2 regions of the Pseudoalteromonas marina genome follow, and region 1 is predicted to be linked to the other one. Evidence: predicted binding sites of a transcription regulator. Region 1 holds the regulator's gene; the other holds the start of a gene.
What was found. The regulator LexA, encoded in region 1, represses DNA repair genes until DNA is damaged. The targets are predictions, from matches to a motif close to TACTGTATNNNNATACAGTA.

Region 1 (17,778 bases):
AGTAAAACAAACTACAGCGTTGCCGTATTAGCAGGCGACGGTATTGGCCCAGAAGTAATGGCAGCAGCAGAGCAAGTACTTGATGCTGTAAGCAATAAGTTTGGTTTTACTCTAAACCGCGAGCATCATGCTATTGGTGGTGCAGCCATTGATGAATTTGGTGAAGCATTACCACCAAAAACACTAAGCGCGTGTGAAAACGCCGATGCCATTTTATTTGGCTCAGTAGGTGGCCCTAAGTGGGAAAACCTTCCACCAAACGAGCAACCTGAGCGTGCATCGCTTTTACCGCTTCGTAAGCACTTTGGTTTGTTTTGTAATTTACGCCCAGCACAGTTATTACCAGCATTAAGTGCAGCGTCGCCACTTCGCGCTGATATTAGCGAAAAAGGCTTTGATATTTTATGTGTACGCGAGCTTACCGGCGGCATTTACTTTGGTGAAAAAGGGCGAGGTGGCGAAGGCGAAGAAGAGTTTGCATTTGATACGCAAAACTACTCGCGTAAAGAAATTGAACGCATTGCCCGCTTTGCTTTTGAAGCAGCAAAATTACGTAGTAACCATGTTACCTCTGTTGATAAAGCCAACGTACTTGCATCAAGCGTATTATGGCGTGAAGTAGTCACCGAAGTAAGTAAAGACTATCCAGAGGTCAGCCTAGATTACATTTATGTAGATAACGCAGCGATGCAGTTAGTTAAACAGCCTAGCCAGTTTGACGTGCTACTTTGCGATAACTTATTTGGTGATATTTTGTCAGATGAGTGTGCGATGATCACAGGCTCAATGGGCTTATTACCATCGGCTAGCTTAAATCAATCGGGCTTTGGTTTGTACGAACCTGCCGGTGGCTCCGCGCCAGATATTGCAGGTAAAGGCGTTGCAAACCCAATAGCACAAATTTTAAGTGCTGCACTGATGCTACGTTACTCATTAGGGCAAGACGAAGCAGCACGCACGATTGAAAAAGCCGTAGCCGAAGCTGTAGAAGCAGGCGTTGGCACGCCAGATATCTACCCACAAGGTGGATACAGCACAAGCGATGTGGCAGCTGCCATCGTTTCACGTATTTAATATATAAATCGCAGCACCGTTATGCTGCGACTTAACAAAGTAGGGAATTAGCAAGTGGCCCAAACGTTATACGACAAAATTTGGCAAGCACACACCGTTGCCAGCATAAACGAGCAAACTGATTTACTTTATATTGACCGTCATTTAGTACATGAGGTGACATCACCACAGGCTTTTGCTGGCCTACGTGAAAAAAACCGTACGGTACGTTGCCCAGAAAAAACCTTTGCAACGATGGATCATAATGTATCGACTAAAAGCCGATCACTTGATGCCGCAAGCGAAGTCTCTAAAAACCAGTTAATGGCGCTAGATGCGAACTGTAAAGAGTTTGGCATTGTACTTTACGATTTAAACTCAATTAACCAAGGTATTGTGCATGTAATGGGCCCAGAGCAAGGTATTACACTGCCTGGCACTACCATTGTATGTGGTGATAGCCATACTTCTACGCATGGTGCGTTTGGCGCATTAGCACATGGTATTGGTACCTCTGAGGTTGAGCATGTATTAGCAACGCAAACGCTACAGCAAAAAAAGGCAAAATCGTTAAAAATTCAAATTAACGGTGTGCTTCGCCCAACGGTAACTTCTAAAGATTTAATTATGGCGGTTATAGGCAAGTTAGGTACCGCTGGTGGCACTGGTTATGTTGCTGAATTTTGCGGTGAAGGCATTGAAGCACTTTCAATGGAAGCCCGTATGACACTATGTAACATGAGCATAGAAATGGGTGCTAAAGCGGGTTTAATAGCATCTGACCAAATTACGTATGATTACTTAAAAGGTCGTCCGTTTGCACCAAAAGGCGCTGGCTTTGACGCAGCAGTTGAATATTGGGAAACATTAAAAACAGATGAAGGTGCACACTTTGATTTAGTTGTTGAGCTAAATGCTGACGACATTCAGCCACAAATTACCTGGGGTACAAGCCCAGAGCAAGTAATTGGTGTTGATGAATGCATACCAGATCCAGACCAAGAGCCCGATTTAATTAAAGCCGACGCTATTCGCAGCGCACTTAAATACATGGACTTAAAAGCGGGCGATAAATTATCAAGCGCGAAAGTAGATACAGTCTTTATTGGCTCTTGTACTAATAGCCGTATTGAAGATTTACGTGCAGCGGCAAAAATTGTTGAAGGCAAGCAAGTAGTAGCTGGCATAGAGGCATTAATTGTACCGGGCTCTGGCCTTGTTAAAAAGCAAGCCGAAGACGAAGGCTTAGCCGATATTTTTAAAGCGGCAGGTTTTGAGTGGCGCGAGCCGGGCTGTTCAATGTGTTTAGCAATGAACGACGACCGCTTAGAAGCGGGCAAACGCTGTGCATCTACGTCTAACCGTAACTTTGAAGGCCGCCAAGGCCGTGGCGGGCGTACGCACTTAGTAAGCCCAGCAATGGCAGCTGCTGCTGCAATACATGGCCACTTTGTTGATATAAGAGGAGAAGCCTAATGAGCGTATTTTTTAGTGGCTTAATGGCCCCACTTGATAAAAACAATGTAGATACAGACCAAATTATTCCTAAGCAGTTTTTAACATCAACCAGCCGTGATGGTTTTGATGCAGCACTGTTTTACGATTGGCGTTACCTAGAAAACGGCGAACCAAACCCTGATTTTATTTTAAACCGCCCGTGCTACCAAGGTGCGCAAATATTATTAACGCGCGATAACTTTGGTTGTGGCTCATCACGTGAGCATGCACCGTGGGCGCTTAAGCAATATGGTTTTGAAGTAATTTTAGCGGAAAGCTTTGCTGATATTTTCTTTAATAACTGTGGCAACAACCAAATGCTAGCCATTGCGCTACCAGCCGACACGCTTGAGCAATTGTTTGTACTTAGTGAGCAGCACGACGATATAAACATTCAAATCGATCTTGAAAACCAAACATTAACAAGCGATAAGTTTGCGCCAATTAGTTTTGATATTCGTAAAGACGTAAAAGAGCGTTTATTAAGTGGCTTAGATTTTATAGGTGTGACCGAAACGCTAAATCCACAAATTGATGCGTTTGAAAAACAACTTGCTGCTGAGCGCCCTTGGCAGTAACAAAAAGCAATTAATTACATATGAAAACAAAGCGCGGCTGAGTATATAAGCCGCGCTTTTTTATGTTTAAGTTTTCTAATTATTAATGTCTAAAATCTGCCATTAGCGCGGGTATGCCTGGCAGCATACCAACAATAGCCATTACCGTAGTTAAAACTACAAACATAATGAGCGGGATAATCCAGCGGCTCATTTTGGTTAAGTTAGCACTGCGTTCTTTACAGCCAATTAAGCCTAAGTTATCAAGCAGCATAGTCAGTGACCAACCAAAAGCAGGGTTAACCAAGCTTGAGGCAAACACCACAATAGCGGCCGATTGCGTTGTTTTACCTTCGCGTGTCATTTCCATACCGGCCTCAAGCAGCGGAATAAACACACCTACAATAAGCGCAACGCAAAGCACGGGTTGCCAAATGGCTAAATCCATTGGGTAGCCCCATAAACCCGCAACAATACAAAATACGGCTGTTAAAATGGCGCCTGCCGGAATAGGGCGTTTAGCAATAGCGGCAGGGACAATGTAAGTTCCCCACGATGAGGTAAAGTTAGCACCACCGGCTAGCGAGCCAAAGGTTTGTCTAACCGATGCGCTTAGCATGGTGTCGTCTATGTTCATTTGAACTTTTTCAGTACGTTGCGGGTAACTAATTTTTTGAAATACTTGATGCCCTAAAAAATCCGGTGACCACATAGCCACAGCCAATACCGCAAACGGCAGCACAACCACAAAGCTTTCAAGCGTAGGTAAGCCAAGCATCCAACCTGTGTTTTCGCCCCACCAATAAGCTGGGTTCATATTTGGTAAGCCCGGCGCGGTATTAAATTCAAACGGCGCACCGAGTGCAAATGCAACCACACCGCCAATAAGGCAGCTAAGCGGCACAGCTAACCAGCGCTTTTTAAAGTGCTCAAGTAACGCATACAATAAAATGGTCGCCAAAATAACAATAAATGCAATGTGCGCCATATCAATGGCCTCAGCCCATGCAAACAGTTTTTTAACCTGCGAAATTGTGCCAATAAAGCCTAAATATATAAGTAAGCCCCCGCACACGCCTTTACTTGTTAAGCGTGCCAGCAAGCTCCCTCCTTTGGTTATGGCTAAAATAAAGCCAAAGGCACCAATCAGTAAGCCAAACGCCATAGGATGGCCGCCAGCGGCAACCACAATAGGAATAAGTGGAATAAGTGGGCCATGAGTACCCGCTAAGTTAGCGGTAGGTAAAATAAAGCCCGAAAACAAAATAATAAAAATAGAAACAATCAGTAATTCATAGCGTACGTTCTCTAACACAAACGCATCGCTTAAACCTAGTGGCGCTGCAAATGTAGCGGCAATAGCACCTACCATAACCACTTTACCAATAGTGCCCGCCATGGCTGGAATAGTATCTTCAAATTCAAAGCGGTAGTCTCTAAAGGGTAAATTAGGCCGCCAGCGCTTGGGCTGCATAATTTGTAGCTCGTGCTCTAGGTATTCGTCACGGGTATTAAACTCTGAACTGGGTTTATGGTTGTTTTGATAGCTGTTGGTATTGTCGTGCAATGTACTTTTGTGATCTGAGTTGTGACCCTTTGGGGTTACTGACATAGTCCCTCCTGTTACTCGTTGCTTATTTATTAATACGGCTTTTGTTAAAGCAAATGAATAGTGAAGGGGCAGGGTAGATCAGCTTTTACTCAGGAATGTATAGGCAAAAGGTCGTGTATGGTTGTTTTTAATACAGTTAATTTAAAAAACAGCTTTACACTAAAAGTCATAAATTACAGAAAATGATTAAAAGTTTATATAGATCATGCTCTTGAATATGTCATTAAAGATGCTCAGAGCTATTTGCAGAAATAGTATCGTGTTAACGGCAGGTTATTATCCTTTAGTCTTAGTGGTTGTTAAAGTTGTTTTATTTCAAGCTATTTGTTTGCGGGAGCCGTTAATTTTGTTTTATTTGTGGTGGAATAATACATCTGTTACTTTCTGATTGTTAATAACAACAATAAAGAATAGAGATGCAATTCAACTCCCCTAAATCAATTGGTATTTTACTCGGTACGCTTTACGGCATATTTATGCGGCTGTTTGTAGAGCTGCTTGATACTTATAATTTAAGTAGCCTTGTATCCATTTCATTTATGTTTTTAGTGCCCGTTGCAATTGGTTATATTCGTATTCATTTTGAATTTAAAAGCTCAAATACATTAACTAAAAGGCAAATGGTGACTATTGCTTGGCAGCCAATTTTTGTTTTTTTACTTGTAAGCGTTATTACACTGCTTGAAGGCAGTATTTGTGTGGCAATGGCTTTGCCTGCCTTTATGATCTTTGCAAGTATAGGTGGTTTATTGGCAGGCTTTATTAAAAATCGTCAAATAAAAAACGCTAATAGGCCTTTACTTTCAATCGCTTTACTTCCTGTGTTGCTCTCACCTATTGAGGTAAATTATTTACACTTATCAAAAACGTACGAAGTCACCAACTCTATAATTATTGAAGCGCCTATAAACCATGTGTGGCAGCAGCTTGCAAATGTAAGCACCATAGAGCCACAAGAATTGCCATTTTCGCTTACCCATTTAATCGGTGTACCTAAACCTTTAGAGGCAAATATGAATGCTACGGGTGTTGGTGCAATTAGAACCAGTAAATGGCAAAAAGGAGTTGCATTTAAAGAAGTGATTACTGATTGGCAGCCAAATAAACAGATGCTTTATAGGTTTGACATAGACCCTGATGCTATTCCCGATGATGCACTCGATAAACATGTAAAACTAGGCGGCGAATACTTTTCACCTCTTTACGGTGGGTATGCGTTAAGTGAAGATAAAAGCGGCAATACCATTTTAACTTTAAAAACGACCGTGCAAGATAATACAAATTTTGGTGTTTATTCGCGTATATGGGGAGAGGTTATTTTTAAAGACTTCCATTATTCACTTTTAACATTAATGAAAAACAGAGCAGAAAAGCCACTTGTCGCAGCTATTTCCCATTATTAACTTAAACCGCTATGGTATTAAAAAACTATTATAAGAGTACTTTATGAAATTATTAACGGCAGCAACGTTATTACTTGCTTCATCAGCTGCTATTGCGCGCCCTGCGCCTTTAGTATCTATACCAACACACGATGCATTTTTTAATAATATAGCAGCGTATTGTGGGAAAGCGTTTGAGGGTAAAGTAAGCGTAGATAACGCAAAAGGCCCAAGCTCATTTGATAATAAAAAGTTAGTTATGCATGTACGTAAATGTACTGATAGCGAGCTACAAGTGCCATTTCATGTGGGTGATGATGCATCGCGTACGTGGATCATTACTAAAACGGGCAGTGGTTTGAGCTTAAAGCATGATCATCGCCATAAAGATGGCACAGACGACGCTTCTACTATGTATGGCGGTCATACACTTGATGCGGGTTTTGCACAAATGCAGTCTTTCCCGGCCGATCAATACTCTAAAGAATTATTTGTAGCACAAGGCATTGAACAGTCGGCAGGTAATACATGGCAAATGTATATTTATCCTGAGGTATTTACGTATCGGTTAATTCGCCAAGGGCGCGAGTTTAAGGTGGACTTTGATTTAACTAAACCTATTACGCCACCCGCTGCACCATGGGGATACGAAGAGTAAATTTATTATTCAGGCTTTTCGCATTGCAATAAAACGGTTAAAGGTGGTTGATAAGCGCGTGGTTTAGTAGGAAAACGTTCGTACTCTTGCACGCCTTCAAGCACTTTTAACATAAAGGTGTTACCACGGCATAACCTGTCTGCATGGCGCAGTAAAAACATACTTTGATTAGCAAAGTGTTTGTAATCGTCTGATTGTATTTCTATTTTATAATTGCTGTTGTCAATTTTGGTTTGATAATAATGAACTTTGTTATCAAAGTCGTATGATTTTTCTTTTTCGACGGTGTCGGCCAGTGCAGTGCCTGTATTCGAAAGGCCCACCAGTACGCAACTAATGATAAAGCGCGGTGAATATAACCCTTTCATAAAATGTATCCTTTAATTTGCGAACTTAATACCCATTAAATACTCATACAAGTTCGGTTTATGTACGTTAAGTCTAACACCAAAAGAGATAATGTGATGTTCAAACAAATAAAACAGCTTTTTACAGCATTCGATGATCCAGCGCCAAGTATAGAGCCACACGATTTAAAAACGGCGGTAGCAGCGTTGCTAATTGAAGTGATGCGTGCAGATACCAAGCTCGACCATGATGAACAACACACCCTGACTGTAACCTTAAAAAAGTATTTTAATTTAACAGATTCTGAGGTTGAAGAACTCACTACCAATGCAGCAAGTAGTTTAGATGGCGCAATTGATTACTTTCAGTTTTCAAAACAGATTAATGAGCATTGCAGTGCGGCAGAGCGAATAGAGATAATAGAATTGCTGTGGCGTTTAGCCTACGCAGACGGTGAAATAGACCCACAAGAAGAGTACGTAATACGTAAAATAGCGGGTCTATTATATGTAACGCATGTTGATTTTATCGCCGCAAAAATAGCGGCGACAAAGCAAAAGTAAAGCGTATAAGGTTACTTTAATTTGCTTGCAACACTGACTAATTGATGAGCAAGCGAAGATACTTTATCAGCTATTTCTGGGTCGCTAATTTGGCCATTGTCATCAAAAACAGAAAACGCAGACGGTACAGCAAGTTGGTCGGCAAGCACTAACGAACCAATGCCGCTTAAAATATCACGTACGTGGTTTAAACCGCGTAAACCTCCTAATCCACCCGGTGAAGTAGCAAATAAGGCCACAACTTTATTACGAAACGCCGGTACTGCACCTTGCTCAGTGCGTGAAGCCCAGTCTATAGCGTTTTTTAACGGCGCAGTGATCGAGCCGTTATACTCTGGGCTTGCCAGTAAAATACCATCTGCAGAGCGAAGTTTGTCTTTTAAACGTTGTGCATCAGCGGGTGTGCCTTGTGCTTCAATATCTTCGTTAAATAGTGGAATATCTAACTCGTTTAACTGAATAACTTCTACTTCAGCACCTGTTTGCAGAGCAAAACGTGCTGCTTCATTAATAAGTTTTTGATTAAAGCTTTCTTTACGTAAGCTGCCCGCAAGCGCGATAATTTTTGGTGCTGACATGAGTTTGGCCTTTTTATGTTTTAAGTTACATACCTAATGTAGCAAACTTTTACTTGTAGAAAACCCAAATAAACGCAACACTTATGTGCATATATGCACACAAGTTAAAGGCAGAGCGCATGGCAATTAAATTTGATGACTGGCAAGACGTAAAAGTGGCCTTTGAAGTGGCGCGGCTTGGCACACTTACAGCTGCAGCAGAGGCACTTAATGTGCACCACAGCACTGTGTTAAGACGAATTAACAGCCTTGAAAAAAACCTAGATACCCGCTTGTTTCATCGCCATGCTCGTGGTTACAAGGTAACTGAAATTGGCGCTAAATTATTTGCGACAGCGCAAACTATAGATACCTCGCTCGAACAGCTACATAACGATATTGCCGCTGCCGACAGTACTTTACGCGGAAGTTTATTACTTACTACGGTGAGTGGGTTTATTGATGTTATGGGTGATGTATGTGAGCAATTTCAGGCATTACACCCACAAGTGCAGCTTGAAGTTATTTTGGAGCAAAAACGCTTGCGGCTCGATCACGGGCAAGCACATATTGCGCTTCGTGCAGGCCCTAAACCTGATGAAGGGGATTACATTGCTCAGCACTTAGCAAAGCTTACATCGGGTTTGTATGCTAACAAACGTTACATTACAAAGCATGGTATGCCTAAATCATTAGGTGATTTATTGCAGCATAATTTTGTATCAGGAGTGGCGGGATATAATGCGCGCGTACCTTATTTTGCTTGGGCAGACGAAAACATTCCTGCATCGCAAATCAAATTACGTGTATCAGAAACTGCCGAGGCTACACGCGCGATTATTAAAGGCTTAGGGATTGGTGGTTTACAACATGATGTAGCAGCGCAATATAGCGATTTGGTTCCTGTGCTACATAGTGAATTAAATTGGCCCACCGATGTGTGGTTAGTGACCCATCATTTAGTGCATCGCACCGCGAAAGTACAAGCTTTTGCAGGCTTATTAAAGGCGCATTTTAATAAACTTGCTAAATAAAAAACTGAAGGGTTCCCGATCGAGTTATTTTTTGGCAATCAGCATTTTTTATAGTTTTACAATAAAAAGGCGCACAACAATAAGTTGTAAGCCTTTTTCGTTATTAAATTACTGTGCTTTACAACTTACGTTTTTAAGCTCAATAGTGAGATCTTTTTTAGGGTAATACAGCACGCATTGCTCGCCAATAATTTGCAAAACAAACTTTTCTGACTTGATATTATGCGCGCCCATAATGGGCATGCCATTGGGATCTTTACTATTTCCATGGCTTAGTAATAACTCACTGCGTTTGGTAAAAACGGTGTCGGCCAGTGTAACAAGCTTACCGCCTTTAGCTTTTATAATTGCCTGTTGCAGCACAGTTATAACGCCTGGGTTAACCTCTGTTAATAGCGCAGGCTTTGCAACGGCATTACTCATACTATTACATCCCCCTACACTTATTAATACAGTGAGTACCGTCAGTAACTTTACCATTATTGCTCCTCAGACAACGTAGGCCATGTTAGATCCATGTTACCGCGGGTAAGATCGTTTGGTGCGTTTAAAGGCTGCAGTTTTTCGCTCGTAGCAGCAAAGCTTGGTACATCTACTTTACTATTAGCGACTGTTGTTGTAATTGGGCATGCGCCGTTATTATCTATATGAAAAAGTGCTGTAGATAGTAACCTTTCGTTGCTATCACCAAGTTGATTATCAAAGTCATCACTAACAACACACCCTTGTACATCGGCATTAAATTGTGGTGTTGGTGTTGGGGTAAAGCCTGCGGCATATTCGCCAAAGCCTTTACTGTTAACGCCACTAAATTGAATGGTGTAGTAGGTTGTTCCACAGTTGTGTGTAGGCGTAAATCCGTATGGTTTACCACAGGTTGTGTCGCCAATAAGTACCACCTCTGCATCTATTCCCTTTAAGCCATTAATAAATGCTTCAGAGGCTGAACAGGTACCTGATGTACTTAGTACATACACTTTAGATAAGTTTAAATCAGGTAATTTATCGCCAGTACTAAAAAACGTTGAGTAATCTATTTCTTCGTCAATAAACGGAAATGGAGAATCGACAGGCTGTTTATCATTTTGTTGCGTTTGATAGTAAAAGCGGTTTTGTACATTGGCACTTCCTGCCACCATATACGCTAGCTGCGCAGACAGCGCTAATAAACCGCCGCCGTTGTATCTAAAATCAATAACGAGTTCGTCTACGTTATCGGTTCTAAATTTATTTACTGCATCAATTAGGCCTTCTTGGGCAATACCTATATGACTATTAAACTGCATATAACCAACGCGCGTGTTATTGCTTGTTACAATCGTTTTTACATTTTGAACAGGCGTTTGCTCAATGTTACCCGCTGTGACGTTAAATGTTTTTTCCGTGCCGTCGTTACTGCGAACAACAATTGTATGTGAATCACCGTTGGTTGGGCTAAATAAGCCTTCGTTTAAAGTATCAATCCCTGCTTGGGTATTGGTATTAATGCTTACGCCATCAACTTCAAGTACGGTATCGCCTCGTTGAAAGCCAATTTGGCTAGCTGGTGAGTCATCTTCAAGGTAAGCAACACGTAAAATTCTATCGGCTGAATCACCAATAAATGCCCAGTTAATACCATAACCAGAGGTAACGCCCGATTGTGCTTCTTGGAAGTAATCTTCAGAGGGTTCTGAAAAATGAAAGTTATCTTTTTTAGCGCCTGAATCGGTTAGCTCTTCGGTTTTTAGTTGAGCAAAATAGTCAGCCACGGTATCGAACGATTCAGGGTCGTTATCGGCTATTTCGTCATACCACAGGTATGTTTCGTCGCTCCATGAGCGAAGCCATAGTTTTTCGTATAAGGCTGAGCCAGCTTGGTCAGGGTAAGGCTCATTATTATTAAACGGGTCGTTACCTGTACGTGGGTTTTCGCAAAAGTTTTTGAGTTCGTCTGAAGGTTCAAATACACCGGCAGTCCATGTCGGTGTGCTACTTGTAGGTGGCGTGACAGGCGCTGGTGTAGTGTTGCTACCTCCGCCTCCACCACAACCTGTTAAAGCAAAAACTGAGAGCGCGCTAATAATTGCAAGCGATAGAGTGTTGTTTTTAAACATATTCGGTACTTCCTGTAAATAAGTTGTTTAAAATACTACAACACCTGATTATTTATTCAACGTTTTGCTTTTTCTTTATGTAAATAATTGTGTCATTTTTTATTGGTAAAGCAGTATTTTAAGTTCGCTTATTAGCGGGAATATCATTACATTTTTTGTATAGTGCTTTTTAGTGCTAGGTCTTGCTTTTGCCACGCATTAAAAAGTTTTTGTTGTTGCTTTGAAATTTTTAAACCATAGGTTTTTTGCATGTAAGCATAGGCGTCGGCAATTTTTTTACGGGCATAAAATGGTGGCTCAACAACACGTTGCTTAAAGTTTACTTTTACATCGCATTGGCCGTATTGAGTCGCGGCTCCACCTAGCATGCCAAAACGATAATTAGAGCGGTCAGCATTTATTTCGCCAATTGCGGGGGCTAAGTTATTTATATCAGCTTCCATTTTTCGAAATTTTTCGCTGACTTTACGGCAGTTTTTCCGCCCACCATTTTGCCAACATTGTAGTTGATGCCCAAACTCCCATGCCGATACAATATGCTCCCATTCAATACGTAAAGCGCGCTGGTTTACTTTGCCTGAGCGGGTAAATGTATTACGAGGTACATAGCCACAACCCGTTGGATCTGGCACTAGTTTTTTACCTTGTTTTTTAATATCACAACCGCAATACAGGCTTTTTGCATTGTGCGGTAGCGTTTTTATTAAGTGCTTTTTAGCAGTAGAGAAGCGAGTAAAGTCTTTACTTGATACCGAAAAACAGACACAGCAAGCCAGTAAGGCCAAAATCAATCGGGTCATATCCATCACATACGTGAACTACAGGAGCCCCTAGTTTACTGGCTCAACAGGCAAACATAAACTTATTTAAATCTGCGTTTAATCCTTATGTTTTGCAATAGCAGTAAAAAGCCAGTTAAACAAAAAAGCACACTGGTTGCAGCAAAGCTAATTAATAGAGGATTGTTAAAGTTTTCACGTTCATCGTAATCCATAATATGCAGCATCCAAAAAAAATCGAAAATTCGCCACAGTGTGCTGCGCACAGTAATCACTTTGCCCGTATCTGATGACAAATAGAGTGTGGTACTAAATGTATCGTTAAATTGTACTTTCCATACATCTTTTTTATAACCGCTTTCTCTTGGCCCTAAACCTAATAAAGTGGTACTTACTGGTTGAGCATCAATAAGTAAATGCGCGTGTGCATTAGCAATTATTTGCTGTTTATTGGGGGCTTTAAATGGTTGCCCAGTAATGCCATTAAAACTTTGAGGGTTGCCTTCACTGGTTACAGTTATAAGTGGGGTAGATAAAAAATGCGCAAAGGTTATCTTAGTCGGATTAGTTACTTGTGAAACAATATTATCAATTGATGCGACGTAATCGCTGCTTTTAAAGGGGTTAGCCAGGGTGCGTGTTGCTAAGTGTTTACCATGTACTTTTTCAAGCGGAATAGCGCTCATAACCAAACCGCCAAGCAACCAAGCTAGTATTTGTATTCCTAATAAATAGCCCAACCATTTATGAAGTTTACGTGCTGGTTTAAAAATTTTTTTCATGTGTGTTTATCTTATTATTTTTACAAGACATTTTACGCGATGGTTGAGCAAGGTGAGTGCGACAAAATGTCGCACTAGTGCATTAAAATAGCGTTTCAGCACAATAGCGCCAATTGTAAGTAGCAATCGCACTCTAAAATAAGAGTATTACCATATAAAACGTCTATTTATAGGGTGTTGATTTGGTATAAAGGTAAAACTGCGTTAAAGTTTGCATGGTAACCATTAGAGGATAAATACGAGACAATGTCGGAAATTCAATTTTTAAATGTAGATCTAGAGCTTGAGTCAAAACAAGATATTAGTGTGCTGGTGGCCGACCTAAAAAAAGTCGCAACGATTTTACATTATGACAAAGACGAATACCGTCAATTAGCACGTATTGAGGTAGCTGGCGATGTAAAATCACCAGACAAAGCAATAAACCATATATGTGAGCTTATTGAGTCATGTTCACGCAATGCATTAAAGCAATGGTTGAGCTGCTCACGTAGAACGTTTGATATAGGGTTTGAGTCAGGCACGTCGCCAAAGTGTTTTAATCAAGCTTTACATGCAGATACACTACTGCGTATATCTGCTATTGGCGCGGGTATGGAAATAACAATTTACCCTCTCGAAAAATAACTTACGCCTTTCGCTCAACAACGGCTGCGGTCATTTTTGATACGCAGCACAGCTCGTTGCGGCTGTTTGTGATTTTTATTTCCCAAACAGAGCTTCGTTTTCCAATATGAAATGCGCGTGCTGTTGCCGTTAATGTACCATTGCGAGAAGCCTTTAAATGGCTTGCACTTATTTCTTGCCCAACACAGTAAAACTTTGTGAAATCAACCACAAAATTAGCAGCATAGCTCGCTACGGTTTCGGCGAGTACAACGTTTGCGCCGCCATGAACCATGCCAATAGGGTTATGGTGTGCAGGGATTGCAGGCATAGTTGCTACTAAGTAATCGTCGCCTATCTCTGTTATTTCGATTCCCATGGTTTTCATTAGCGTCCCTTGGCCATTAATGCCTTCGTCCAATTGTTTACACAATGCTAATGTAATGGGTTGATACCAAATACTCATATAGATTTCCTTAAATTTATTGTAGCAAGTTACTATTTTTATAGGCTATTTTAGAAAGCCTCTAAAATGTACACGTAAGGAAGTAATTTAGCTATTTGAACGGATAATTTAAATTTGCGATTTTTATTTAACTGTATATACTCACAGTTAAATGTACTGTATGGAAAACCAGTTGTATGCGCCCATTAACTAAACGCCAAGCTCAAATACTCGAATTAATTAAAGTGTTTATTAAAGACACTGGTATGCCGCCTACACGTGCCGAAATAGCACAAACGTTAGGGTTTAAAAGTGCAAATGCCGCTGAGGAACATTTAAAAGCCCTTGCCAAAAAAGGGGTGATTAAAATGAAACCTGGCGCAAGCCGTGGAATTCAACTTGTTGAAGAAGAGGAGCCAGAACAATTAGGTTTACCGCTTATTGGCCGAGTTGCGGCAGGTTCCCCTATTTTGGCGCAAGAACATGTTGAAAGCCACTGTAAAATTGACCCATTAATGTTTAAACCAGCTGCCGACTTTTTACTGCGCGTAAACGGTATGAGTATGAAAGATATAGGCATTATGGATGGCGATTTACTTGCTGTGCATAAAACACAAGTGGCTGAAAATGGTCAAGTTGTGGTTGCCCGTGTTGATGACGATGTAACCGTAAAACGCATTGAAAAAGCGGGTCGTCAGGTGTTGCTTCATGCCGAAAATGACGAGTTTGCACCAATTAAGGTCGATCTTGAAACTGAGTCGTTCAACATTGAAGGCTTGGCAGTGGGTGTAATTCGTAACGCGGACTGGATGTAGTTCTTTCTTATTTTATAAAAAGCGCACTTTTTTGGTGCGCTTTTTTTATTTTTAAAATTTTGTTTGTTTTTTATTCACACTCTTTCATTTCATCCTTAGCCCTTACCACCTCTCGATTTGAGCCATTTTCTTCTACGTTCAACTAAGCCAACTCTCTACTTTTTATATATTTATTGTTTGTTTTTAATACAAAAAACTTGCATGGTGGTTAAATATTAACTAATTGTTAATAAGCTGACGCTGGCAATACTCATCGCTTTTAAGTTTTGAGCACACACAATTAACTTTTGCTAGCGCAGTGAATGCCAATTTTTATAAATAAAACGGCATTAATAAAAAAATAAAAATAACGAATTGGCGTTTAAGCCGTATGCCTCTTCGCTTTGCACTAGCAACAGCATCAAAGGAGTCGTCACATGGGTAAACTTAGTTGTACCTTGTGGCTTATATTGTGTGTTTTTCCGCAGTTAGCCTTGGCAAATAGCCAATTTAATATGCGTAAAGGCGTTACAGATATAAGTGAAAATGTTTACGAATTACACATGACCATATTTTTTATATGTTGTGTGATTGGGATAATAGTGTTTGCCATTATGCTTTGGGCACTCATTCATCATCGCAAATCTAAAGGAGCGGTTCCCGCTCAATTCCACGAAAGCACCAAAGTAGAAATTCTTTGGACCGCCATTCCATTTGTTATTTTAATTGCTATGGCAGTGCCAGCTACAAAAACGTTAATAGCGATGGAAGATGCCAGTAAAGCCGACTTAACAATTAAAGTTACAGGTTCACAGTGGAAATGGCATTATGAATACATGGGAGAAGATGTAGAGTTTTACTCAATGCTTGCAACTCCTCAGGATGAAATAACTAATTTAGCTGATAAAAACCCAAATTATCTACTTGAGGTAGACAAACCCCTCGTACTGCCAATTAATCAAAAAATTCGTTTTTTAATGACCTCAGATGATGTTATCCACTCTTGGTGGGTACCAGACTTTGCCGTTAAAAAAGACGCCAATCCAGGCTTTATTAACGAAACATGGACCAACATAAACGAAGAAGGTATTTACCGAGGTCAGTGTGCTGAGCTGTGCGGTAAAGATCACGGGTTTATGCCCGTTGTGGTAGAGGCCAAATCTGAGGCTGACTTTAAAGTATGGTTGGCCGATGCTAAAAAAGCTAAGCAACAAGCAGCTTTAGCTGATGCCGCTTTACTTGATCAAACATTACCTAAAGAAGAGCTAATGGAGCTGGGTGCTCAAGTATACATGGCAAGTTGTGCAGCATGTCATCAACCTACGGGGTTAGGGCTACCGGGCGTATTTCCGGCTCTAAAAGGCAGCCCAATTGTACTTGGCGATATCAAAGGTCATATAGACATACTTATTCATGGGAGCCCAGGTACGGCAATGCAATCATTTGCCAAGCAGTTATCTATAAAACAATTGGCTGCGGTTATTACTTACAAGCGAAATGCATGGGGTAACGATACCGGTGATGTTATTCAGCCTAGTGAGATTCAAGCAGCACTTGATGCCGACGTGGAGGCTAACTAATGAGTAGCATAGCAGAACAACCAAACGCCAATGAAGCGCATCATGCTCATCATCCAGCTAAAGGCTTCAAGCGCTGGCTTTATACAACAAATCATAAAGATATTGGCAGTTTATATTTAATATTTTCGTTGACCATGTTTTTAATTGGTGGCGCCATGGCTATGGTGATCAGGGCCGAATTATTTCAGCCAGGGTTGCAGTTGGTCGATCCCCACTTTTTTAATCAAATGACTACAGTTCACGGTTTAATAATGGTGTTTGGCGCCGTTATGCCTGCCTTTACGGGATTAGCCAATTGGATGATACCGTTAATGATAGGTGCGCCAGATATGGCATTACCTAGAATGAATAACTGGAGCTTTTGGATTTTACCTTTCGCATTCTTAATTTTGCTTGCTTCTTTATTTATGCCTGGAGGAGGTCCTGCTTTTGGCTGGACCTTCTATGCTCCGCTTTCAACCACATACAGTAACGACAATACTGCCTTGTTTGTATTTGCGGTGCACATTATGGGTATTAGCTCAATTATGGGTGCTATTAATGTGGTTGTGACTATAGTTAATTTGCGTGCACCTGGCATGACGTGGATGAAACTCCCCCTGTTTGTATGGACATGGCTAATAACGGCATTTTTACTCATTGCTGTTATGCCCGTTTTGGCAGGGGCGGTGACCATGGTTTTAACCGATAAATATTTTGCGACTAGCTTTTTTGATGCAGCCGGCGGTGGCGATCCGGTGATGTTCCAGCATATATTTTGGTTTTTTGGTCACCCCGAAGTTTACATCATGATTTTGCCAGCGTTTGGTATCATTTCAACCATAGTGCCTACTTTTTCGCGCAAAAAGCTATTTGGCTATGCATCTATGGTTTATGCAACGTCATCTATAGCATTGTTAAGCTTTATTGTGTGGGCGCATCACATGTTTACCACCGGTATGCCGGTAGCTGCAGAGCTATTTTTTATGTACTCCACAATGCTGATATCGGTACCTACTGGCGTGAAAGTATTTAATTGGGTAGCCACCATGTGGCGCGGTTCTATTAGCTTTGAAGTCCCTATGATGTTCAGTATTGCTTTTATAGTACTGTTCACATTAGGTGGTTTTTCAGGGTTGATGCTTGCTATTACTCCCGCTGATTTTCAATACCACGACACTTATTTTGTAGTGGCTCATTTTCATTATGTGTTAGTGACAGGGGCGGTATTTTCAATCATGGCCGGTGCTTATTACTGGCTGCCAAAATGGACTGGCAATATGTTTAATATCACGCTGGCTAAGTGGCATTTTTGGTTGTCGTTAGTCAGTGTAAATGTGCTGTTTTTTCCAATGCATTTTGTGGGTTTGGCTGGTATGCCTCGTCGTATTCCTGATTATGCACTGCAATTTGCAGACTTCAACGCAATTATAAGTATTGGTGGTTTTGCATTTGG
Region 2 (14,790 bases), on a different contig from region 1:
ATTCCCATACATTACGCAAAACAATGTCAAAGCGAGATTCGTACAAGGCAGACCGGCACAACGTAGCATCCCATTTGCTATGTGACTTTTTACCGCTGTGGGCACCATGACATTCTACTGCGTAGCGCACCGACTTCACATAAGAAAAACCCGTTAAATCAATGAGACGGTTTTTTTGCTGTCTGGGATTTAGTAAATGGCCAAACTATACCGAACTTTTAGTACATGCTTACATAATAATTGAATGGTCGCCTAGGCTATTTTAATTATCAATATTTTCTATATAGTCTTTTAACTGTATTCACTATTATCAAAATGATCCTTTCCAATTAAACTAACTTTATAAAATATTTACTTAGTATAAGTTTTGGAGAAAAACATGGCTCATCAAATTATCAAAGATTTACACAATCGTTATACCGCTAAGCAATATGATTCATCAAAACGTATTTCTGATGAAGATATTGAAGTAATTAAAGAGGCTATTCGCTTGTCAGCTTCTTCAATTAACTCGCAACCTTGGAAGTTTATTTTGGTTGAAAGTGAAGAAGGTAAACAACGCTTACACGATACATTTGCTAACAAACACCAGTTTAATCAGCATCATGCTAAAGAAGCATCGCATACATTATTACTTGCTTATGATCCTAAGTTTACGAAAGAAAAATTTTCTAAGCGTGTTGATGTAGAAGTCAGCTCTGGTCATTTACCAGCAGATATGCGTGATAACTTTATGGGTGCATATGCATTTGCTGAAATGAACACAGATGAGAAAGGTTACAACGGTAGTTGGACTAAGGCGCAGGTTTACTTAGCACTTGGTAATGTGCTGCACACATTAGCGCGATTGAACATAGCGTCGACTCCAATGGAAGGCGTTGACCCGGAGCTAATTAGTGAGAAGTTTAATGCTGAACTTGACGGTCATATTTGTGAAGTTGCACTAGCAATGGGTTACCCTAATACCGACGAAGACTGGAACCATGGTTTGCCAAAGGCGCGTTTAGCGGTAGAAGATATTATTACAACCGTATAGCATAAAAAACTTTATTAAAAAGCCGAGTCTATCTCGGCTTTTTTGTGTCTAAAATAAGCCATACGCTTCCGTATTTTCAGTTTCTACCTGTAGTTCAGTCGGCTTAAATATGGAACTCGGATCGATAAGCACACTATGATTTTCTGCCATTTTTATTAAGCCTCGCATCATACCTTTAGTTTGTGGATCTATATCAAAGCCTATATCAGTTAGCTTATCTAATGGTTTTATATCTTCTTTTTTATAATCTAGGCTGTCTTCTACTTTATCGACCAGCAACCCCACATGAGGGTTTATACCGTCTTTCGTTGTGAATACAATAATTGGTTTGTAATCCAAAGTTATTTGCTCTTGTGCTGATTCAAACAGTCTCTCTAACTGAGCAAGACTGCTACGTTTTATCTTACTAAGTAAATAGCTTACCTGTATATGTTCACCTTGCCTGTGAGCAGTTACGGCTTCTCTAGCTTGTTCTAGTAATAATTCAAAAGGCTCATTAAAGCGTGAGATAGTAAGCTTTAAATCAGGGTTGTCTGTATTGAACTCCTGGAAAAAAACAATAAAGTCTTGAAGCTCAGCTTCATTAATAACTAATTTTTCTGATTGATTTAAGAGGTTTGTTTCGAGTGTATTAAACCATTTGGTTTGTTTGTCTTGCCAGGATCTTAGCTGTTTTAAAATATGTTTGTTGCTTTGCTCTGTTGATATATTATTTAAGATAATTCCTAAATCGAAAACTGGCGTAGGGATATCCATATAATCTTTAACACCAATAAAGCTTTTGTTGTTGTTTGGTAGTGTTGTGAGATTATTATCAAAGCGCTCGGTTAATAAGATATCAAGTATTTTCAGTGAAATGGTTTTGCAGCCCACTTTAAAGTTTATTAATTCCATGCCTTTATCTTAATTTACCCATTAATGTATTAAGAATAGAACAAATCTACCAAATAGCTTAAGTAACTCTGGTAATTAATCATTGTATTAAGGGGGTGAGTTATTTGATGGCTTTAGCTAGTTTTAACACTGCTTGTTTAAAGCATGTTTCAAGCTCTTTTTTGCCTTGTATATTTAATTGCTCAATGACGTTTGTATCGCTTTCATTTTGCAAAATTAAGCTAATTAATAGTTGCTTATCACTTTGCGTTAAACAATTAACAACAGAGGGTGCCAGAGTTACAACTTGCCAAATAGTAGCTGTAATACTAAATCGAGAAAAGTGATTATTAAGTTGTCGTATTAAACGTTTTTTGATGTCTGAACTGATAGGTCTATCTGTAAACGAGGAAATAAGTACATTTACAAGCTGCCAATCAAGGTGTTTAAAGTGTGTGAGTAAAGCATAAAATATATCGGTTTGAAATTCAGCTTTTAATAGTTTCAGTGTACCCGTATTGTTGTTTAAACATTTCACAACGAGTGCTGAATGCTCGCCAGTGCTTTTATCTTTTTGATAACCCAGCTTTATAGTGCTAAACCCTTGGCTTTGCCAAAATTTTAATAACTCAGCCGTAGCGCCAAAACTAGCACCAAACCAATGGCACTCATTACTTACTCTTGATTCGCAAAAACTCAGTAAGGCTTTACCTACTCCTTGGCTGTGAAGATTAGGGGCAACAGCAATTCTTACTACTCGAGCAGAGAGTTGGGTAAGGCACTGGGGATCACTGCTTAGCTGCGAGAGAGTTTGTGCCATTAGGTGCCCTTGTGGGCGGCGTTCACCTTTAAGCACCTGCTCAGTTAGCTCGAGGGGTAACCCGCCTTCTATTGTAACTAAACACACCCCCACTACGTGATTATGTGTTTGGGTTATGAACAATCGTTGTGAGGGTGCATCAAGTAGTTGGCGTAAATCGTTAACGTTACTTTGGTAATGTGCTAAGGCAAGTAATGCAATAACCTGCTCAAGTAACAGCTCGTCATTTGTGAGTTGTTGCTGAGTAATTTCACTGTGGACTAGGTTATTTAAGCCATTGCTTTGTATTTCTTCGTACTGTGCTTCGAGTGCGAGCAAAGTGCGTATATGGCGCTCTAGCGGGTCGGCTTTTGCAAACCTTAACGGTTCATCAAGTGTGATAATATTAGCGGCTTTATACTTTGCTTTAATGTACTGACTAAACCTAATTGTATAGCCTCTACCATTACCCTCATAACCTACTAAAGTACTTGCAAATACAATGCGCGGATACTGTTTTAGCATTTTTAATAACAGAGGAACTGGAATAGCAGCCGCCTCGTCAACAAGTAATAAATCACACTCTGGCAACGAGTCTAATAATGAATCTGGAGCGATATACTGCAAATTAGCAAGTTGCTTACTTTTACCATCGAAGGGTATGTTTAACTCATTACTTAAATGTTTAAAGCTGCTATGAGTGGCTTTAAATTGTGTACTGCAAAGTAGTATTTTTTTATCGATAAGCTTGGCGGCAGCAAGTCCAAGCGCTGCTGATTTACCACGACCTCTGTCGGCATTAATGAGTAAAGGGCGATTGGCGCGACCATGAGCCACTTTAATTATATTTTCTACACAATGCTGTTGCGGTTCAAAATCTATTTTATTGGTAGAGCTTTCTCTGCTGATATTACCTGTACAGCCATGTAATTCACTAAAGTGATAAGCGGGTAACGGTTGCACAACGCGGGCAATGCGTTCATTAAAAAAGCTATAGCTTACTTTATGCCCGTGAGACTGCACTGTGCTTAGCGCAGGATCTGGCCAAGTTGAAAGCTCGCTTAGCTCTGGTAGCAGTAAATATAAAATACCGCCTGCTTTTACCGTACCTGCAATAGCTGCTAATTTATCAGGGTGCAAGCCACTAAAGCCATCGTATACGGCGTGAGAATATTCTTGCCCTAAAATTTGATGAGTACGATTAGGCCACTGCGCGTTATTTAGTCTGGTATTTTTAGAAACGACGAGTGTGTTTTCAGGTTGAAGTAATTCACCTAACAGCTCGTAGCACCAGGCAGTACTGCCAGTAACAAGCACCAGTTGGCGATGATGAGCGCCAACCAGTGTTTTTTCTAGTGAGTTTATGTGAGCTTTATACAGCTTGTAATCGTGCATAAGCCGTTACTAACCATTTGCTGCCTAAGTCATCAAAGTTTACCTGTACACGCGATTGTGCACCGCTACCTTCATAGTTAAGTACCGTGCCAATACCAAACTTAGCATGCAGTACACGTTGACCTAAGTTAAAGCCGCTGTCTTCAAAGGCGGCATGGCTTACCGATGCACTAAAGCGCCCTGCTGCCGGTGGTCGCGAAACTTGCGTTTTAATACGAATTTCTTCTACGCAGTCTTCAGGGATTTCGCGTAAGAAACGTGAAGGACTATGGTATTTCTCTTGTCCATAAAGGCGGCGGCTTTCGGCATGGCTAATGTATAGTTTATCCATTGCACGGGTCATGCCTACATAACAAAGGCGGCGTTCTTCTTCTAAGCGGCCAGACTCTTCATTACTTTGCTGCGAAGGGAACATGCCTTCTTCAACGCCCACCATAAACACAAGCGGGAACTCTAAGCCTTTAGCTGAGTGAAGCGTCATCATTTGTACCGCGTCTTCGTGCTCATCCGCTTGGCCTTCACCAGATTCAAGCGAGGTATAGGCTAAAAAGCCTTGTAGTGGTGAGCTAAACTCTTCTTCTTCAGGGAGTTCGTACTGATCGCATGCACTTATAAGCTCTTCTAAGTTTTCTACGCGGGCACGGCCTTTTTCGCCTTTTTCAGCTTGGTACATAGCCATAAGGCCAGAGGTTTGAATTGTATATTTAGCTTGTTCTTGTAAAGTAAGATCGCTAATTTTGTCTTCAATGTGCTCAACAAGTTCTACAAACTTTGTTACAGCGCCAGCTGCTCGGCCTGATAAGTGCTGTTGTTCAACAATAGCTTTAGCTGCGTACCAAAGCGGAAGTGACTCAGCACGAGCGCAATCACGTATATGACTTAATGTTTTATCGCCAATACCGCGAGCAGGAGTATTAATTACACGCTCAAATGCGGCATCGTCTTGGCGATTACCTACTAAGCGTAAGTACGATAGCGCATCTTTAATTTCTTGACGCTCGAAGAATCGCATACCACCGTAAATGCGATATTTTAAGCCTTCTTGCAGCATGGCTTCCTCGAGTACACGAGATTGCGCGTTACTACGGTATAAAATAGCGGCGTCTTGCAACGCGTTACCTGCATTTAACCAGCTACGTAATTTGCTACTCACAAAGCGGGCTTCGTCTAGCTCGTTAAAGGCGGCATAAATTGATATAGGCTCGCCTTCGTTACCGTCGGTCCATAAGCTTTTCCCCATACGCTCGGAGTTATTTTTTATAAGCGCATTAGATGCTTTAAGAATAGTTGCGGTTGAACGGTAGTTTTGTTCAAGGCGAATGGTTTCAGCATCAAAGTCAGTTAAAAAGCGTTTTATGTTTTCTATTTTAGCTCCGCGCCAGCCGTAAATACTTTGGTCGTCGTCGCCAACAATCATTATGCTGCTTGTGTCGCCTGCAAGTAACTTTAACCATGCGTACTGAATGGTATTAGTATCTTGAAACTCGTCTACTAGCATGTGGGCAAAGCGCTGTTGGTAGTGGCGAAGTAACGTCGGGTTATTTTTTAATACTTCATAGCTGCGTAGCAGTATTTCAGCAAAATCGACCAAACCAGCCCTGTCACACGCTTCCTGGTAGGCGGCATATACACGCAGCATCATTTGCTCGTTTATATCATAAGCTTGAATATCTTTAGGGCGAAGTGCTTCGTCTTTTTTAGCGCTTATGTACCAACCAAACTGTTTTGCAGGCCACTTTTTATCATCAATATTCATTGATTTTAACAAGCGCTTGATCATACGAAGTTGGTCATCAGAATCTAAAATTTGAAAGGCTTCTGGTAAGTTAGCTTCACGGTGATGAGCGCGTAAAATACGGTGTGATAAACCATGGAAAGTACCAATCCACATCCCGCCAACCGGTGCTTTTAAGGTTTCTTCAACGCGGGTACGCATTTCTTTAGCTGCTTTATTGGTAAAAGTTACCGCAAAAATACTATAAGCTGATGCTTGTTCAACTTGCATAAGCCACGCGATACGATGAACTAACACTCGTGTTTTACCAGACCCAGCACCGGCCAATACCAGCATGTTTTGTAATGGGGCTGCAACGGCATCGCGTTGTTTGTCATTTAAGCCGTCGAGTAATTCTGAAACGTCCATCGTTACGCCTTTTTAATCAATATTGAGGGCAGTATAACAGGTGTTTTTGTAAGGCTAAATAAAATACTGTTTTTATGAACAGCTATTATAAAAATAGCCTCTAAAACCAATCAGCTGGATAGTTTTTGGCATGGATAAGTGACTAAGATTAATAATAAAAATAATCAAATTGACCTATATTTAGTAAAAAATACCAAAGCAATTAGTGAGTCGTAATTTAACTAACTGATTTTTAAGCTTTAATAAATTGGCATAAAGTGTGATAGTAAGTAGATAACTAAAATTTAAAATTAATTAACTACAGAGGTGAGTATGGCTGATCAAGGGTCTGGCGGTAATGTGATTGCTGCATTGTGTAATATATTTTTTCCTGGTTTAGGACAACTAGTACAAGGGCGTATTTTAGCGGCTATATTTTTTGCGCTAGCTATTGTTATAAGTTACGCACTTATTTATGTACTCGTTGGTTTTGTATTAGTACCTATTATTTATTTATGGTCGATAATAGATGCGGCACGATACCGCTCGCGAAGTTAGGTATTTAAACGTTTTACAAAAATAGCGCCCAATGGCGCTATTTTGTTTTTTAGGGTCGGCGTTACAGCTAATTTACGGGTATAATCGCGTTATTAACGTTTAATAAGTAATAGCTATGGAATATCAATTTATACGTGACCCTATTAGTGGTTTACGAATTAAAATAAGCAGCGAACACGCAATAATAGGTCGTTGGTTAAACGAAGAAATTGGCAAAGACAAAGTCGCTATGGTGCAAGCACTTATTGTGTCTGTCAAAACGAGTTTTGAGCCAGTCACTCTAAAAGGCCAAGAAATAGATTTAATTTTATCTAAAGATGAGGCCTTATTTGAGGCTCATGCTCTGCACCAAGACAGCGAAGACTTAATTGCCTATCAAGATGATGATTTAATGCTTGAAGAGAACGACTTAAGCAGTGGTTGTGGTTTTGAAGACTTTATTGATTTAATCGAGTCGTGGTATGAGTTTACCAGTAATCGATAAAAATAATTAAAACAGACATAGCAAATGCAAAAACAGCGCTTTCTCTGTATTATTATAACAACTAAAAAACGACAGGAATTGATATGTCTGCCAATTTAAATAAGCTAGTAGTCATGCTAGAAATGCAAAACGCCATGAATACAAAAGTGCATGAACAATGGTTTACACAAGGGTTTGAATGGTATCGCGCTATTTGGGTTGAGTGTGCCGAAATGCTAGATCATCATGGCTGGAAGTGGTGGAAAAAACAAACACCCGATACCGAGCAAGTTATTTTAGAATTGGTTGATATTTTTCACTTTGGTTTGTCGCTACGTATTGACGGAAAAACAAGCTATCAAGACTTAGCAAAGCAATTAGAAAGTGAGTTGAGCCAAGTACAGCAAGCTGATGACTTTAAACAAACGTTAGAAATACTTGCGGCATCTGCTGTTGCAGATAAAGCGTTTAATGCATCAGCATTTGCCGGTTGTATGGCACAAATGGGCATGGATATTGACGATTTATACCGTGGTTATGTTGGTAAAAATACCTTAAACTTTTTTCGCCAAGACCATGGTTATAAAGACGGTAGCTACATTAAAGTGTGGAACGGGCAAGAAGATAACGAGCACTTAGTGGAAGTAGTTAAAAGCCTTGATACCGAACATGCAGACTTCGCAAAGTTAGTTTATCAAGGCCTTGAGGCACGTTACCCTAAAAGCTAAATAATAGTGCGGTAGTCGGTTACATTTAAGTAATCGGCTATTTCGTTGTGTGGTTGCTGACTGTCGGGGTTGGCAACCGCAAGTAAGTGTCCAATGCCGTATTCTTTTGCGGCATTTAATACAGCTACGCTGTCATCAACAAATAAAGTACGTGTTTTGTTAAATCCTAAATCATTTTGTACTTGGTGCCATAAACTTTGCTGCTCTTTACTTACGCCATATTCATGAGTCGACACTACACCATCTAAATAATTATCGATTGCGGTGTGTTCAAATTTCATCATGACGTTTTCTGGGTGTGCGTTGGTAAGCAATATAAGCTCTTTTCCTGCTTTTTTTAGTTCCGTTAAAAAATAGGGCACGTCGTCACGAACTTTTATAAGGTGCTGTGTTTCTCGCTTTAAATCCATAATCGGTAATTTAAGCTGATCTTCCCAATAATCTAAGCAGTACCACTCAATTTGGCCGCTTACAGCTTGGTAGCGTTTAAAAATATCTTCTTTTGCTTCGCTCAGGCTTATATTTTTCGCTAAGGCGTGTTGCTGTGGAAGAACAGTTAACCAAAAATGGCTGTCATAATGTAAATCGAGGAGTGTTCCGTCCATATCAAGTAAAACGGTATCGATTTTTGACCAATTTAGCATGGGCTTTTCCCTGTGAAAAGTTTATGATTAAGCACAACTGCCATGATAGCAAATTAACGCCAATGACACAGAAAAAGCATCCAACACCTCCTCAAATCCTAAGTAATAATGTTGTCGCTAAAAGTCGCCTATTTACTGTGGAATCTTTAGAGCTAAAATTTTCGAATGACGAAGAGCGTCAGTATGAACGTATTCGAGGTGGTGGCAGAGGCGCTGTAATGATTGTGCCTATAACGGCTGATAACGAAATGCTGCTAGTGCGTGAGTATTGCGCGGGCACCAATGACTACCAGCTAGGCTTTCCTAAAGGACTGATCGACCCAGGCGAAACACCAGAGCAAGCTGCTAATAGAGAACTTAAAGAAGAAGTAGGTTTTGGCGCAGACTTTTTTAAACCATTAAAAACAGTGACTATGGCACCTAGTTATTTTAATGCCACCATGCATATTTTATTTGCTAAGCAATTATATCCGCAAACACTTCCAGGCGACGAGCCTGAGCCTTTAGTTGTTGTTAAGTGGCCATTAACGCAATGGCAGTCATTATTAGAGCAAGATGATTTTACCGAAGCACGAAGTGTTGCCGCTTTGCTATTATTAGATAAGTACTTAGCATCTGGAGCTGCCGATGAATAAATTATTAGAACCTTGTATTGAATTAGCCGAACGTGCAGGCGATGCCATTATGGCTATATACAAAAAAGATGATATTGGCCAACAAGAAAAATCAGACCACACACCAGTAACTAAAGCCGATTTAGCTGCAAATGATGTGCTTGTTGCAGGCTTAAAGGCACTTGCGCCCGATATTCCTATTATGTCGGAAGAAACACCTATTCCTGCATTAGCCGATAGGCAAGATTGGCAGCGTTATTGGTTACTTGATCCCATGGATGGCACAGGTGAATTTATTTTAGAAAGTGGTGATTTTGCGGTAAACATTGCGCTTATTGAAAATAACCACCCTGTGTTGGGTGTAATTCATTGGCCGTCGAAAGGTATTACTTACTTTGCGAGTGCTAAAAATGGTGCTTTTAAGCGTGAAGAAAAGAGCGACACACGAATATACGTAGCTCCGCCTGAAAGTTTAACACTAGCGGTAAGTCGCCGTCAGAAAATTGAGTCGGTGAGTCAATACTTAAATAGCCAATTTACAACCATTGCGGTTGGTTCGTGCTCGTTAAAAGCATGTATTGTTGCTGAGGGTAAAGCGGACTGCTTTTTAAGAATAGGCCCAACAGGTGAGTGGGACACAGGGGCTTCACAAGTTATTGTAGAAGAAGCGGGCGGTTGCATTACTGATGCAGAGTTTAACCCTTTAACCTATAACCAACGCGAGAGCACTGAAAACCCAGACTTTATTGTAATGGGGCACCCTGATTGGGAGTTTCAAAAAATGATTACTCCTCACCAAAGAGCGAGTATAGAATAGAGTTTTGATTGCTTTTTGTTCACTTGAACAGTTTTAGGTAGTTAAAGCCTTGCATTATAAGTTTATTCCTATATAGTAGCGCTCTCTTCAAGGCAGGCTCGTAAATATTACGAAAATGTTTTAAAGAAATTACAGGCGCGGGATGGAGCAGCCTGGTAGCTCGTCGGGCTCATAACCCGAAGGTCGTCGGTTCAAATCCGGCTCCCGCAACCAATTTCCTTTATGGGGTGAGGTTACTGTAAACTCTAACTTAAGAGATTAAATTAAGTAGTCGATAGACTTTAAATATACAGGCGCGGGATGGAGCAGCCTGGTAGCTCGTCGGGCTCATAACCCGAAGGTCGTCGGTTCAAATCCGGCTCCCGCAACCAATTTCTTAAATTGGACGCCACGTTGTAATGTAAGCAACGTTAAATAAGTATGCATATTTCAGGCGCGGGATGGAGCAGCCTGGTAGCTCGTCGGGCTCATAACCCGAAGGTCGTCGGTTCAAATCCGGCTCCCGCAACCACTGAAATAAAAGCACTATACAAAGTAACACGCTAAAAGCGTGTTTTTTTATGCCTGAAATTCAGTGAAATGGGTAGCTCGTCGGTCTCAGCTCTCCATTAGCTAGCAAAGGTCGTCGGTTCAAATCCGGCTCCCGCAACCACTGAAATAAACAGATATAGTAAAGCAACACGCCTAAAGCGTGTTTTTTTATGCCTGAAATTTAGTGAAATGGGTAGCTCGTCGGTCTCAGCTCTTCATTAGCTAGCAAAGGCCATCTATTAAAATCCGGCTCCCGCAACCACTGAAATAAAAGCACTATTAAAGTAACACGCTAAAAGCGTGTTTTTTATGCCTGAAATTCAGTGAAATGGGTAGCTCGTCGGTCTCAGCTCTCCATTAGCCAGCAAAGGCCATCTATTAAAATTCGGCTCCCGCAACCACTGAGAAATAAAAAGCACTATTAAAGTAACACGCTAAAAGCGTGTTTTTTTATGCCTGAAATTTAGTGAAATGGATAGCTCGTCGGTCTCAGCTCTCCATTAGCCAGCAAAGGTCGTCGGTTCACTTTCTATAAGCTCAGGCTCCCGCAACCACTGAAATAAAAGCACTATTAAAGTGATATGCTAAAAGCATGTTTTTTATGTCTAAAATTCAGTAATTCTTAATAGCAAAGCTGTTATTACATTTACCACATATACTATACCAATCATTTTAAATTCGTTATTACTTAACACCTCGTGCTGGGTATGTTAAAACGGCTGAAATATTTTTAAGTGTACTTTTACATGACAGAACTGTATCACTGGTTTGATTTAATCGGCATTGCTGTGTTTGCTATTTCAGGCACATTAGTGGCCTACGAGAAAAAAATGGATGGTTTTGGGGTGGTAGTATTAGCAACAGTGACCGCTATTGGTGGGGGAACTGTTCGCGATGTGATTCTAGACGTTCCTGTATTTTGGCTACATGATCAAAGCTATTTTTTTGCTATTTTAGCTGCTGTACTTATTACATCTCGGCTTATTAATAAGCAAAAATCTATTCCGTATTACACACTTCAAATAGCAGACGCATTCGGCTTGGCTTTTTTTGCTGTAATGGGCACTCAAAAAGCACTACTTGCAGGCATGCCAGAAATGACAGCAATCATAATGGGAGTCATAACGGCTTGTTTTGGAGGCTTAATACGTGATGTACTCGCCCGCGAAATCCCTATGCTGTTAAAAGGAGAGCTCTATGCCATTACCTGTATTGCGGGTGGTATTGTTTATACACTTAGTATGTATTTTTCATTTGTGACTGAGCTGGCGATGGTATTGGCAATGTTGATGACATTATTCTTACGTTTTTCAGCAATAAAATGGAAAATCACATTACACGTTTTTAAATATCCTGACTAAACTTACTTAATCATAGGATTGATTAGGATAAGGAATGTCATTAGCTCGTATATATTCTCGTGCTCAGGTAGGTATTAATGCCCCTGAAGTTATTGTAGAGGTTCACTTAGGAACTGGTTTACCCGCATTCCACATTGTAGGCCTTCCCGAAGCCTCTGTTAAAGAGTCAAAAGACAGAGTGCGCAGCGCGCTTGAAAACTCTCAATTTGGTTTCCCTGATCAACGCATTACTGTTAATTTAGCCCCAGCTGATTTACCCAAAGACGGTGGCCGGTTTGATTTGGCCATTGCCGTAGGCATTTTGGTAGCATCAGGGCAAATAGTGTGCCCTGATATTCATAAATATGAGTTTTACGGTGAGCTTGCACTCAACGGTGAGGTACGTGGAGTAAATGCTATTTTGCCCTCTGTGCTTGCAGCTAAAGAACAAAACCGCTGCTGTTTTTTACCCATAGCTAATGATAGCCTGGCAAGCCTTGTAAATGGCGTAAAGCGCAAAGCGGTAAGTTCGATTCAAGAAGTATGGGGTGATTTACTAAACCAGCAGCCGTTGCCGTTAAATATAGAGTATCCAGACTGTACGCAGTCACCTGACTTTTTACTCGATTTGAGCGACGTAAAGGGCCAGCCCGGGGCTAAACGTGTATTAGAAATAGCTGCTGCAGGCGGTCACAACATGCTATTTTTAGGTCCACCGGGAACCGGTAAATCAATGCTTGCTCAGCGAATGGCCACAATAATGCCGGCTATGTCTGATGATGAGGCGCTTTCAACTGCTGCACTTTATTCAATTATTGGTCATTCAATCGATTTAACAAACTGGCGGCAACGCCCTTTTCGTAATCCTCATCATACCTGCTCGGCGGTTGCATTAGTGGGGGGGTCATCAAACCCTAAGCCGGGTGAAATTTCGCTGGCACACAATGGGGTATTATTTTTAGATGAACTACCAGAGTTTGAGCGTAAAGTACTCGACTCCCTTCGTGAGCCAATGGAAACCGGTACGGTAACTATTTCGCGTGCGGCGCGGCAAATGGAGTTTCCTGCACAGTTTCAGCTCATTACAGCGTTAAACCCCAGTCCTACTGGAAGCCACACCGATAAAAGAGCAACACCCGATCAAGTTATACGTTATTTATCTCGTGTATCAGGCCCATTTGTTGACCGTATTGATTTGCAAATAGAGCTACCACGGTTAACCAGCGTGGAGCTGCAAAGCACTAAGCAAGAAGAAACCAGCGCACAAGTGCGTGCACGGGTAGAAGCAGCTTATTACATACAGTTAAAACGCCAAGGCAAAGTGAATGCGCGGCTAAATAATAAAGAAATGAGTATTTACTGTGAGCTTGCCCCAGCAGAGCTGCAGTTTTTAGCTAAGGCCAGTGAAAAGCTGTCTTTATCGCCGCGCTCTTACCATAGAGTTATTAAAGTAGCGCGTACGATTAGTGATTTAAAAGGGAATGAAAAAATTAGTTTAGACGATTTAAAAGAGGCATTAAATTACAGAGCCTTTGAACGCTTAATTGCTCAACTCACCAAGTAACCAGAGTTGAGTATGAATAGCGTAAACCGCTTTTTAACAGCTATATAGAGAGCATGTAGCCTTTGCCACGGACTGTGACAATACGCTTTTGATCTTTTTCATCGTTTAGTTTTTTACGTAATCGACCAATAAGAACATCGACTGTACGATCGTTAGGGCTCCAATCTGGTTGGCCTATTTCTTCAGATATTTTTTCACGTGAAGTGGCTTTACCTGCATTACTTATTAAGCAAATAAGTACTTTGTGCTCTGCTTCAGTCAAACGTGATTCAACACCCGAGGAGGTAATAAGGGTGCGATTATCGGGGTGTAATTTAAAGTCGGCGTATTCAATAAACTCTTCACTTTCGTCGCTATCCATATTAACGGCAACGCGTTTATATAAAGCGCGCATGCGCAGTTCAAGCTCAAGCAAGTCAACAGGCTTACAAATATAGTCGTCAGCACCTTGGGCAAGGCCTGCTATTCGATCTGCTTGTGAATCACGACTAGAAAGCACAATAACACCAATATCTGTTAGTGTGTTAAGTTCTTTGGCGAGCTGAAGGCCGTCTATTTTAGGCAGTACAATATCAATAATAGCGAGGGTAAATGCATCACGCAGGTTTACTCGCTGCCTAACGATGCTCAATGCATCAGCGCCAGTTGAGTCTACTTCTATTGTAAATTCGGTCTCTGCAAAGTGATTTTGAATGCGTTTAACGAGTATTTCATCGTCTTCAACCAATAAAACATTAATAGCCATAGTACTTTATTTTAAATGCTTGTAGCTTTGTATGGTAGCACCATTAGGTAAATACTGAGAAGGGGTTACATGCTAGTTTTAAGTAACTTAATATTTCAAAAATATTAAAATAATTATAAAAAATCAAAAAAGCGCCCCATATTCAAGGGCGCTTTTCATAAAGATATAAAATTCCGGTTTAAATTACTTATTCTCGTACATTGAATCCCACCATTGTGGTTCGTCTTTTAGTTTTTTATCAAAATATGCCAACATAGTATTCCACCAGTTAAAGCGCTTATCGCGCGCAAAAATTTGATGATCGGCGCCTTTATACTCAATAAGCTCCACGTCTTTATTTAGTAGTTTAAGTGCGGTGTACATTGTTAAGCTTTCGCCTACGGGTACGTTAGTATCACTGTCACCGTGAATAAGCAGTAATGGTGTAGTTACTTTGTCTGCATGAAACACTGGGCTATGTTGGCTATACAGATCGGCGTTATTCCATGGGAAGCTGTTTTTAGATGCTTCACCAGAGTATAAGTAGCCCCACCACCCTTCGCCCCAATAAGAGGTTAAGTT

Region 2: a site for LexA is predicted at 6,311-6,330, ahead of uvrD (DNA helicase II). Genes of this name have one in related genera too.

The regions. Positions count from the first base shown of each region.
Region 1 is NZ_AHCB03000010.1:93,004-110,781, forward strand. It holds gene leuA (2-isopropylmalate synthase) at 1-1, shown strand, start outside; gene leuB (3-isopropylmalate dehydrogenase) at 1-1,074, shown strand, start outside; gene leuC (3-isopropylmalate dehydratase large subunit) at 1,129-2,529, shown strand; gene leuD (3-isopropylmalate dehydratase small subunit) at 2,529-3,128, shown strand; gene PMAN_RS14870 (DUF3360 family protein) at 3,211-4,719, opposite strand; gene PMAN_RS14875 (SRPBCC family protein) at 5,136-6,122, shown strand; gene PMAN_RS14880 (hypothetical protein) at 6,166-6,759, shown strand; gene PMAN_RS14885 (hypothetical protein) at 6,765-7,127, opposite strand; gene PMAN_RS14890 (tellurite resistance TerB family protein) at 7,224-7,670, shown strand; gene PMAN_RS14895 (NADPH-dependent FMN reductase) at 7,682-8,248, opposite strand; gene PMAN_RS14900 (LysR family transcriptional regulator) at 8,368-9,261, shown strand; gene PMAN_RS14905 (hypothetical protein) at 9,370-9,741, opposite strand; gene PMAN_RS14910 (S41 family peptidase) at 9,741-11,357, opposite strand; gene PMAN_RS14915 (endonuclease) at 11,504-12,157, opposite strand; gene PMAN_RS14920 (membrane protein) at 12,220-12,918, opposite strand; gene PMAN_RS14925 (hypothetical protein) at 13,165-13,545, shown strand; gene PMAN_RS14930 (PaaI family thioesterase) at 13,547-13,990, opposite strand; gene lexA (transcriptional repressor LexA) at 14,167-14,784, shown strand; gene coxB (cytochrome c oxidase subunit II) at 15,201-16,343, shown strand; gene ctaD (cytochrome c oxidase subunit I) at 16,343-17,778, shown strand, end outside.
Region 2 is NZ_AHCB03000007.1:580,862-595,651, reverse strand. It holds gene PMAN_RS13955 (nitroreductase family protein) at 380-1,036, shown strand; gene PMAN_RS13950 (hypothetical protein) at 1,085-1,930, opposite strand; gene PMAN_RS13945 (tRNA(Met) cytidine acetyltransferase TmcA domain-containing protein) at 2,031-4,103, opposite strand; gene uvrD (DNA helicase II) at 4,081-6,246, opposite strand; gene PMAN_RS13935 (hypothetical protein) at 6,559-6,783, shown strand; gene PMAN_RS13930 (YacL family protein) at 6,899-7,267, shown strand; gene PMAN_RS13925 (dUTP diphosphatase) at 7,351-7,974, shown strand; gene yrfG (GMP/IMP nucleotidase) at 7,971-8,618, opposite strand; gene nudE (ADP compounds hydrolase NudE) at 8,681-9,253, shown strand; gene cysQ (3'(2'),5'-bisphosphate nucleotidase CysQ) at 9,246-10,049, shown strand; tRNA gene PMAN_RS13905 (tRNA-Met) at 10,186-10,262, shown strand; tRNA gene PMAN_RS13900 (tRNA-Met) at 10,344-10,420, shown strand; tRNA gene PMAN_RS13895 (tRNA-Met) at 10,484-10,560, shown strand; gene PMAN_RS13890 (trimeric intracellular cation channel family protein) at 11,327-11,941, shown strand; gene PMAN_RS13885 (YifB family Mg chelatase-like AAA ATPase) at 11,976-13,484, shown strand; gene PMAN_RS13880 (response regulator transcription factor) at 13,525-14,229, opposite strand; gene PMAN_RS13875 (alpha/beta hydrolase family protein) at 14,413-14,790, opposite strand, start outside.